One region of the Stenotrophomonas sp. YJH_SMC_36 genome, then DNA from elsewhere that is predicted to be linked to it. Evidence: riboswitches for the same ligand, from Rfam matches in the RefSeq annotation. Region 1 holds a riboswitch; the other holds the start of a gene.

Region 1 (4,414 bases):
GGCTCTTCCAGTTGCCGTAGGCACGGCGGACATTGGCCACGCCGTAGCGGGCCACCTCCGCCAGCACTTCGTCGATCTTCGATGCGGGCGCGTTGTCGGCGTCGATCAACAGGGCGATGCGCTTTTCCGGTTCGCTCATGGGCCTCTCGCTGGCGGTTGCCTGAATCCGAGTATCGCCGATCCGCGCGCACGCTGACGTGACAGGCCGCCGCCGTGCGAAGATGCCGGACGGTTCCCCATGCCCCCTGGAGTGAGTCGATGAGTCGTGAGCGCGTTCCCCATCTGGTCGTTGTCGGCGGCGGTTTTGCCGGCCTCTGGGCCACCCGTGCGCTGGCACGCGAACGCATCCGCATCACCCTGGTCGACCGCCGCAACCATCACCTGTTCCAGCCGCTGCTGTACCAGGTCGCCACTGCAGGCCTGTCAGCGCCGGACATCGCCGCACCGCTGCGCCACATCCTCGGCCACCAGCGCAACGTGGAAGTGCGGCTCGGTGAGGTCGTGGCCATCGACAGGCAGCTCCGCCAGGTGCGGCTGGCCGACGGCAGCACGCTGGACTACGACAGTCTGCTGCTGGCTACCGGCGCCACTCACGCCTACTTCGGCAACGACCAGTGGGCCGATGATGCGCCCGGCCTGAAGACCCTCGACGATGCCATTGCCCTGCGCCGCAAGCTGCTGCTGGCGTTCGAGCGCGCCGAAGCCGAACCGGACCCGGCCAGGAAGGCGGCATGGCTCAGCTTTGCCGTCGTCGGCGGCGGCCCGACCGGCGTCGAACTGGCGGGCACCCTGGCCGAGATTGCGCGCCATACGCTGCGCAATGAATTCCGCCACATCGATCCGGCCAGCGCCAAGGTGCGCCTGGTGGAAGCCGGTCCACGCGTGCTGTCCTCGTTCCCGGAAGTGCTCTCGCTGAAGGCGCGCCGGCAGCTGGAAAAGCTGGGTGTGGAAGTGCTGACCGGAACGCCGGTGAGCAACATCGACAGCCAGGGCTTCACGCTGGGTGACCAGTTCGTGCCGGCGCGCACCGTGGTGTGGGCGGCCGGCGTGGCCGCCTCGCCGCTGGCGCGCACGCTGGACGTGCCACTGGACCGTGCCGGGCGCGTGCAGGTGCAGCCGGACCTGACCCTGCCCGGGCATCCGGAACTGTTCGTGGCCGGCGATCTGGCCGCGGTGAACCAGGCCAACGGCAAGCCCGTGCCCGGCGTAGCGCCCGCCGCCAAGCAGATGGGCAAGTACGTGGCCGAGGTCATCCGTGCACGCCTGCACGGCAGGCCGGAGCCCGGTCCCTTCAAGTACGCGGACTACGGCAACCTGGCCACCATCGGCCGCATGGCCGCCATCGTGCACCTGGGGCGCCTGCAGCTGTCGGGCGTGCTGGCCTGGTGGTTCTGGCTGGCCGCGCACGTGTTCTTCCTGATCGGCTTCCGCAACCGCATCGTGGTGCTGCTGAACTGGGCGGTGGCGTATTGGAGCTACCAGCGCAGCGCACGCATCATCTTCGGCGATGACCAGGATGACCGCCGGCCGAAACGGTAGCGCAGGTCTGCAACGGGGTCAGATCCCTTTCCTGTGGGGATCTGACCCCACATGGTGTGAACCTACTGCTGCATCAGGCCCATTTCGTCAGCACTCACCTGCATATACATGAACGCAGCGGCCTCGTCGGACATTGACTGCCCCGGCGGAAGGCTGTCGAGCCACGCGGTGATACGCGCATGACGGTCTTTCAATGCATCGCCCATCGCTTGCTTCTCCGCGTCAGTGGCACGTTCCTGCATCTCGCTGCGCAGCAGGTCATCGCCGATGCCCCATTTTTCGGCGAGCGGAATCAGATCGACCAGTTCGGCCGGCACCAGATCGCGGCGTAAACGGGGCGTATTCGGCGCGGTCAGGCCACGCTGCGAGGCCAGCTCGGCGGCGGTACCGATCTGCCCGTGCTGAAGCGGCGACGGCGGTGCCGGTGTCTGCGTGCAGGCCTGCAGGGCCAAGCAGAGGGTCAACAGCAGCATCCAACGGACCTTCATCGGATCGATCCCTGTGTCGATGGTCGCAGCGATAATCGCATGGTCAGAGTTCCTGTCGTCGCATGTTGTGAATGTCCTGAACCTAGTGATGGCGGAGGGCCGGAGCCGAGCACGGCCCGTCTCTAAAGAATTCCCTCGGTCGGCGCCTGCAACCACGCCAGCTTGCGCTCGCGCGGTAGCTGTTTGAGCTGCCACTCGGCGCGCGAAGCCGCGGAGCGGTCCGGGTACTCGCGCACGGCCAGGATGCGCAGCGGCGGGCGGGCCCGGGTGTAGCGCGCCCCCGTACCGGCGCGATGGGCGGCGAAACGCGCGTCCACGTCGGTGCTGATGCCAGCGTAGTAGCTGCCATCGCGGCATTCGAGCAGGTACAGGAACCACGGGCGGTGGGACGGGGCCATGCCGGGATTATGCCGTGCTGCACCGCAGCGGATATACTGCCCGCGAATGCAGGAGAGAGGCGCCGCGCTGGCGCCCGCCGAAGGCGCAGGCTCCCATGATCGCTCAGGCCGGTGGGCTGGAATCCCACCAACCATGCATTCGACTCGCCGAGCTGGAGAGAGGTCACCGGGCATGCCCGGTACGATCCGCCGAAGGGGCACGCGGCCTACGCCGCTGAACTCTCAGGCAAAAGGACAGCGGGAGCGGCACCGGTCATCGTCATCCCGTCATTGCGCAGGCAATGACGGCGTCCGCGCATGGCCGGCCCCACCGCGTCCGGAGCCTGTTCCATGTTGCTGTCCATCATCTACCTGATCGCCATTTCCGCCGAAGCCATGACCGGCGCACTGTCCGCGGGACGCCGCCGCATGGATCTGTTCGGCGTGGTCATGATCGCCTGCGTTACCGCGCTCGGCGGTGGTTCATTGCGCGACATCCTGCTTGGCCACTATCCGCTGGGCTGGGTCAAACATCCCGAGTACCTCGGCTTCACCGTGTGCGCGGCGCTGATCGCCACCTGGGTCGCACGCTGGATGCACCACTTCCGCCGCACCTTCCTGGTGCTCGACGGCCTGGGCCTGATCGCCTTCACCCTGATCGGTTGCTCGATCGCACGCGAGGCCGGTCATGCCACACCGATCGTGCTGATCGCCGGCATGCTGACCGGTGCGTTCGGCGGCGTGCTGCGCGACATTCTGTGCAACGAAGTGCCCCTGATCTTCCAGAAGGAGCTGTACGCGATCATCGCGCTGCTGACCGGCGCCGCCTATCTGCTGCTGCTGCACTGGAACGTGTCCGATGCCACGGCCATCCTGTGCTGCCTGGCGGGCGGCTTCGCCCTGCGCCTGCTGGCCATCCACTACCGCTGGGAAATGCCGAAGTTCGTGTATCACGACGAAGTGCATTGAACGATGGCGTGTTCGCCGGGCATGGCCCGGCGCTACAGAAGAGCGGTATCCACGCATAGCGTGGATCTAGAGCCTGAACTTCATAGGGCTGCCCCCCGCGCGTATCCGCTCTGGATAGTCATCCGACGGATACAGTGGGGGTTCGCATCCCCAACCGCTGTCGGAATCGTGGGCTTCCAGCAACGCAGGATCGATCCATTCGCACAAGTAGTCGCTATCAGATCGTCTTTCGAAGCCTGGACAGTTCACTTTGCCCTCCACTTCAATGGAGTTGTGGGTGCTGCCGAGGTAGCTAGCGCTCAGGTGCCCCGCCACTTGGGTGTAAGTCCCCGTCTCGAGGAAAGTCTGAACAGTCAGATCGCCACCTACGGCCAAAATCCCATCATTTAGTGAGCACGCGTGGAGATGCTCACACATAAGATCGTCGCGTACGAAGACCCAACCACCACAGTCAAGATTGCGGGCGCTGAGACTGCCCAGGACGATCACACACCGGGTCTCGCCCAGATCATTGAGCGCCAGCGTGCCTTCTACGCTCAGATCTCCGTCGACGATCACGCAATCCGTTTCCCAGTCTGAGCGCCAGTCGCCAACGAGGGACGCCGCAGGCACCATCTTGTACGAAGAGGGGGACTCACGATCATCGCTCGGTTGGTCGGCAGAGGCCGCGATCATCGCCCTGGCCTTCAACGTCGTACGCAGAAGTGCCTGGTCTCCTTCGTTGCGGTAAAGCTCGATTCTTTCATCAAGCTCCGCCAGCAGACTTGCCGTCGTCGCGGGAGACGAGGGTTCAAACCAGTCCTCGATGACGGAGATCGCATCATCGGCAATCGGGCCGCCCTTCAAGCGAACGAGGGCCGCTGCGGCCTCTCCGGAAACTGATCGGCATTCTGGCCCCAGCGGGCTGTCGTCGGGGAAAACGTACATCGGCGGGGTCCAGCCAGGCGAGGCCCCGATCTTCGGCCCAAGCCGCAAGCAGGTTCCATGCAATTCTTCCGAAATCGTGCCGTGGCCTGCCCCTATCCACGCATGGCGTGGATC
Region 2 (4,414 bases), on a different contig from region 1:
GGCCACGCTGAAGGAGCTGACCGGCACCGACAAGCTGGATGCCGGCCCGATGATCGAGTACTTCAGCCCGGTCAATGAGTGGCTCAAGCAGCAGAACGAAGGCCAGATGTGCGGCTGGCAGGCCAGCGCTGCGGCCCCGGTGGCGAAATGAGAAAAGGGGCGGATCCGCGAGGATCCGCCCCTTTCGTTCCGGTGGCGCCGGGCCATGCCCGGCGGCCTTGATCACACCGCTGCGTTCGCCGGGCATGGCCCGGCGCTACCCACTACGGGTCAGCTGTTCTTCTTCGCCGCCATCGCGGCGGCCAGCTCGGCCTTGTATTCCTCGAAGGTCTGGCCCTTCTCCCTGGCCTCGGCCTGCGCGGCATCGCGCAGCGCGTCGGAATACATCAGACGCACCGGCGTACCGTTGCGCTCGTGCAGTTCACCGGCTTGCATGATCAACGCCAGTACCTGCGCGGCGCTCTCGCTATGCCCGGCGATACGGCCATCCATGCCCAGCACCCACTCGCCATCGCGGCGCACGACACCTGCCAGCAGCGTGCGCTGCGCATCACGCAGTTCGGCATGCGGCTCCACCGGCGAAGTCTGGGCAGCGGCCTTGTTGGCAGCCTTCTCTTCCTGGCGGCGGCGCTGGTCGCGACGGGTCTTGGAGGTGGTGGACATGGGGGCGGCATCGCTACGGGGGGCGCAAGGATAGCGCACCCCGGCCGTGGCGCCGCTTCACGGGTCGCCCGCCACCGCCCCTGCGGCCGGTCAGAGGTCCGTGACCAAGGCCTGCACTGCGCGCTCACGGCGGTGTTCCCAGTACCAGAACACAAACCCGGCGGCGAAGAAGCCGGCCTGGCCCAGCGCCAGATGCAGCGGGCTGGCACTGAGCAGGGGCGAGACGACACCGGCCACCACGGTGCTGACCATCAGCTGCGCGAAGGCCTGCAGCGACGAGGCCAGGCCGCGCTGGTGCGGATACATGTCGAGCACGGCCAGCGCCAGGATCGGGAAGATCAGCGCCATGCCCATGCCGCCCAGGAAAATGGGCAGTACCGCCCACGGCAGCGCGAACTGCGGCGCCAGCACCACGTAGCCGACGTTGAGCAGTGTCGACAGCGCGCACAGGGAGAAGCCGATGGTCACCTGCCGGGTCGGCGTGGTGTGCCCGGCCATGCGCCCGGACAGGAACGCGCCGGCCGTCATGCCACCGATGGTGGGAATGAACAGCCAGGCGAAGTCGCCTTCGCCCAGATGCAGGTGCTGCATCACGAACACCGGCGCGGATGCGATGTACAGGAAAATGCCGCCGAAGCCGATGCTGCCGGCCAGTGCCAGGCGCAGGAAACGCGGGTTGAAGCCGATGCGCACATAGTCACGCAGCAGTGCGCGCGGCGACAGTGGTACCCGCGCCTCCAGCGGATGCGTTTCCGGCAGGAAGCGCGCGGTGGCCACCAGCAGCACAAGCGAGAACACCACGAGGAACCAGAAGATCAGCGGCCAGCCGGCACCGCTGAGCAGAATCCAGCCACCGATGATCGGGGCGATGGCCGGCGCGATGCCGAACAGCATCGAGACCTGGCTCATCAACCGCTGGGCGTCATGGCCGTGGTACAGGTCACGGATCACCGCGCGGCCGACGATCATGCCCACGCCCGCCGACAGGCCCTGCAGCGCGCGGAACGCCAGCAAGGTCGGCAGATCGGTGGACAGCGCGCAGCCGACCGAGGCCCCGGCAAATACCACCAGGCCACCGAGGATCACCCGCTTGCGGCCCCAGGCATCGGACAGCGGCCCGTGCGCCAGGCTCATCAGGCCATAGAACAGCAGGTAGACGCTGATGGTCTGCTGGACGGCCACCTCATCCACCGCCAGGCGCTGGGCCAGCTGCGGGAAGGCCGGGAAAATGGTGTCGATGGAGAACGGGCCGAACATGGCCAGGCCTGCGAGCAGCAGGGCCATGCGACGGGTGGACGGAGCAACAGCGGCGGTCATGTGAACGGTGTCCGGCAAGGCCATGCGCGGCACGCACGGCGGGCGCCGGTCCCGCTGCAGCAGGGACGGCGCCAGATGAATTCGGGTATCCGCCCATCATAGGCGGGGAATGCGCCCGATGCCATGCAGCACCGCACAAAACGCACGCCCCGGGCCATCGGCCATTCAGGCGCCGGCCCTGCCCGGGCGGCCCCGGCAGCGGGCCATAACCGGCTATAATCGGCGGGCAACACGGTGGGAGAAGCGGAACACCGCTGCCGAAGGCGCAACGCCCGTAATCGCTCAGGCCCGATACCACCCGCAACACAACTCTGGAGAGACCGGTTCGATCCGGCGCCGAAGGGGCACGAAGCTGCGGCCAGCCGCGCTTCCAAACTCTCAGGCAAAAGGACAGAGGGGCGCCCCGCAGCCCGCCATCCGGCGGCCTGTGCCCGTGCGTGTGCCCTTTCCTGACGGATCCTTCGCCATGTCCCAGAACACCCCTTCCCTGCGTGAGCTCGAGCACCACAGTGCGTTCGTCGAGCGCCATATCGGCCCCAATGACGCCGAGATCGCGCAGATGCTCGACGTCGTCGGCCACGCGTCGCTGGATGCGATGACCGATGCCATCGTGCCGGCCAAGATCAAGTCGCCGGCAGCGCTGGCGCTGCCGGAGTCGATCACCGAAGTGGAGGCGCTGGCGAAGATCCGCGCGATCGCCGACAAGAACACCGTGCTGCGCAGCTTCATCGGCCAGGGGTATTACGGCACCCACACGCCGAACGTGATCCTGCGCAACATCCTGGAAAACCCTGCCTGGTACACCGCCTACACCCCGTACCAGGCAGAGATCTCGCAGGGCCGCATGGAAGCGCTGATCAACTTCCAGACCCTGTGCGCCGACCTGACCGGCATGGAGATCGCCAACGCCTCGCTGCTGGACGAAGCCACCGCAGCGGCCGAAGCGATGACCCTGGCCAAGCGTTCGGCCAAGTCGAAGTCGGACACCTTCTTCGTGCACGATGCCGTGCACCCGCAGACCCTGGAGCTGCTGCGCACCCGCGCCGAGCCCATGGGCATCGTGCTGCGCGTCGGCACCCCGGCCGAAGCGCTGGAAGCAGACAGCTTCGGCGTGCTGCTGCAGTATCCGGATACGTTCGGCCAGGTGGCCGACTACCGGGCACTGGTCGAGGCCGTGCATGCACGCGGCGGCCTGGTCGCCGTGGCCACCGATCTGCTGGCGCTGACCCTGCTCGCCGCACCGGGCGAATGGGGCGCGGACATCGTGGTCGGCAACAGCCAGCGTTTCGGCGTGCCGTTCGGCTTCGGTGGCCCGCACGCGGCGTTCATGGCCTGCCGCGATGCCTACAAGCGCTCGATGCCCGGCCGCCTGATCGGCGTCTCGATCGATGCGCAGGGCAACCCGGCCTACCGCCTGACCCTGCAGACCCGCGAGCAGCATATCCGCCGCGAGAAGGCCACCTCCAACATCTGTACCGCACAGGTCCTGCTGGCGGTGATGGCCTCGATGTACGCCGTCTACCACGGTCCGGAAGGCCTGACCCGCATCGCCCGCCGCACCCACCGCCTGGCCGCGATCCTGGCCGCCGCACTGCGCAAGGCCGGCGTGCAGGTTGCTGGCGACTTCTTCGACACCCTGCACGTCACCGGTGTGCACGCCGATGAGATCCACGCCAAGGCGCGCGCCGCCGGCTACAACCTGCGCGCGATCGACAGCGACTCGGTCGGCATCAGCCTGGACGAGACCGCCACCCGCGCCGATGTGGTTGCGCTGGCCGCCGTCTTCGGTGCCCAAGCCGATGTGGATGCGCTGGATGCCAGCACCGCCGACGCGCTGCCGGCCGGGCTGCTGCGCCAGTCCGCGTTCCTGACCCATCCGGTGTTCAACACGCACCACAGCGAGCACGAACTGCTGCGCTACCTGCGTTCACTGGCCGACAAGGACCTGGCGATGGACCGCACGATGATCCCGCTGGGCTCGTGCACCATGAAGCTCAACGCCACCGCCGAGATGATCCCGGTGACCTGGCCGGAGTTCTCGCAGATCCATCCGCTGGTGCCGGCCGATCAGGCACTGGGCTACAAGGAACTGATCGAGTCGCTGGAAGCGATGCTGGTCGAATGCACCGGCTACGATGCGGTCAGCCTGCAGCCGAACTCGGGTGCACAGGGCGAGTACGCCGGCCTGCTGGCGATCCGCGCCTACCACCGCTCGCGTGGTGAGGAGCATCGCGACATCTGCCTGATTCCGGATTCGGCCCACGGTACCAACCCGGCCTCGGCACAGATGTGCGGCATGAAGGTGGTGGTCACCAAGACCGATGCCAACGGCAACGTCGATGTCGAGGACATCCGACTCAACGCCGAGAAGTACAGCGACCGCCTGGCCGCGATCATGATGACCTACCCGTCCACGCACGGCGTGTTCGAGGAG

Evidence for each region. Region 1 has a riboswitch for glycine ahead of AC5P76_RS08345 (trimeric intracellular cation channel family protein). Riboswitches for the same ligand answer to the same signal wherever they lie in the genome.
Region 2: it holds a riboswitch for glycine, as region 1 does, so the genes downstream of both, gcvP (aminomethyl-transferring glycine dehydrogenase) here and AC5P76_RS08345 (trimeric intracellular cation channel family protein) in region 1, are expected to answer to the same signal.

What each region holds. Positions count from the first base shown of each region.
Region 1 covers NZ_JCAFTD010000003.1:387,325-391,738, reverse strand. Annotated here, with positions in the region: gene AC5P76_RS08365 (NYN domain-containing protein) at 1-139, opposite strand, end outside; gene AC5P76_RS08360 (NAD(P)/FAD-dependent oxidoreductase) at 259-1,539, shown strand; gene AC5P76_RS08355 (hypothetical protein) at 1,602-2,012, opposite strand; gene AC5P76_RS08350 (GIY-YIG nuclease family protein) at 2,150-2,425, opposite strand; glycine riboswitch at 2,465-2,554, shown strand; glycine riboswitch at 2,568-2,673, shown strand; gene AC5P76_RS08345 (trimeric intracellular cation channel family protein) at 2,756-3,373, shown strand; gene AC5P76_RS08340 (hypothetical protein) at 3,440-4,414, opposite strand, start outside.
Region 2 covers NZ_JCAFTD010000001.1:484,547-488,960, reverse strand. Annotated here, with positions in the region: gene AC5P76_RS02060 (M2 family metallopeptidase) at 1-151, shown strand, start outside; gene AC5P76_RS02055 (hypothetical protein) at 271-663, opposite strand; gene AC5P76_RS02050 (multidrug effflux MFS transporter) at 754-1,980, opposite strand; glycine riboswitch at 2,282-2,384, shown strand; gene gcvP (aminomethyl-transferring glycine dehydrogenase) at 2,447-4,414, shown strand, end outside.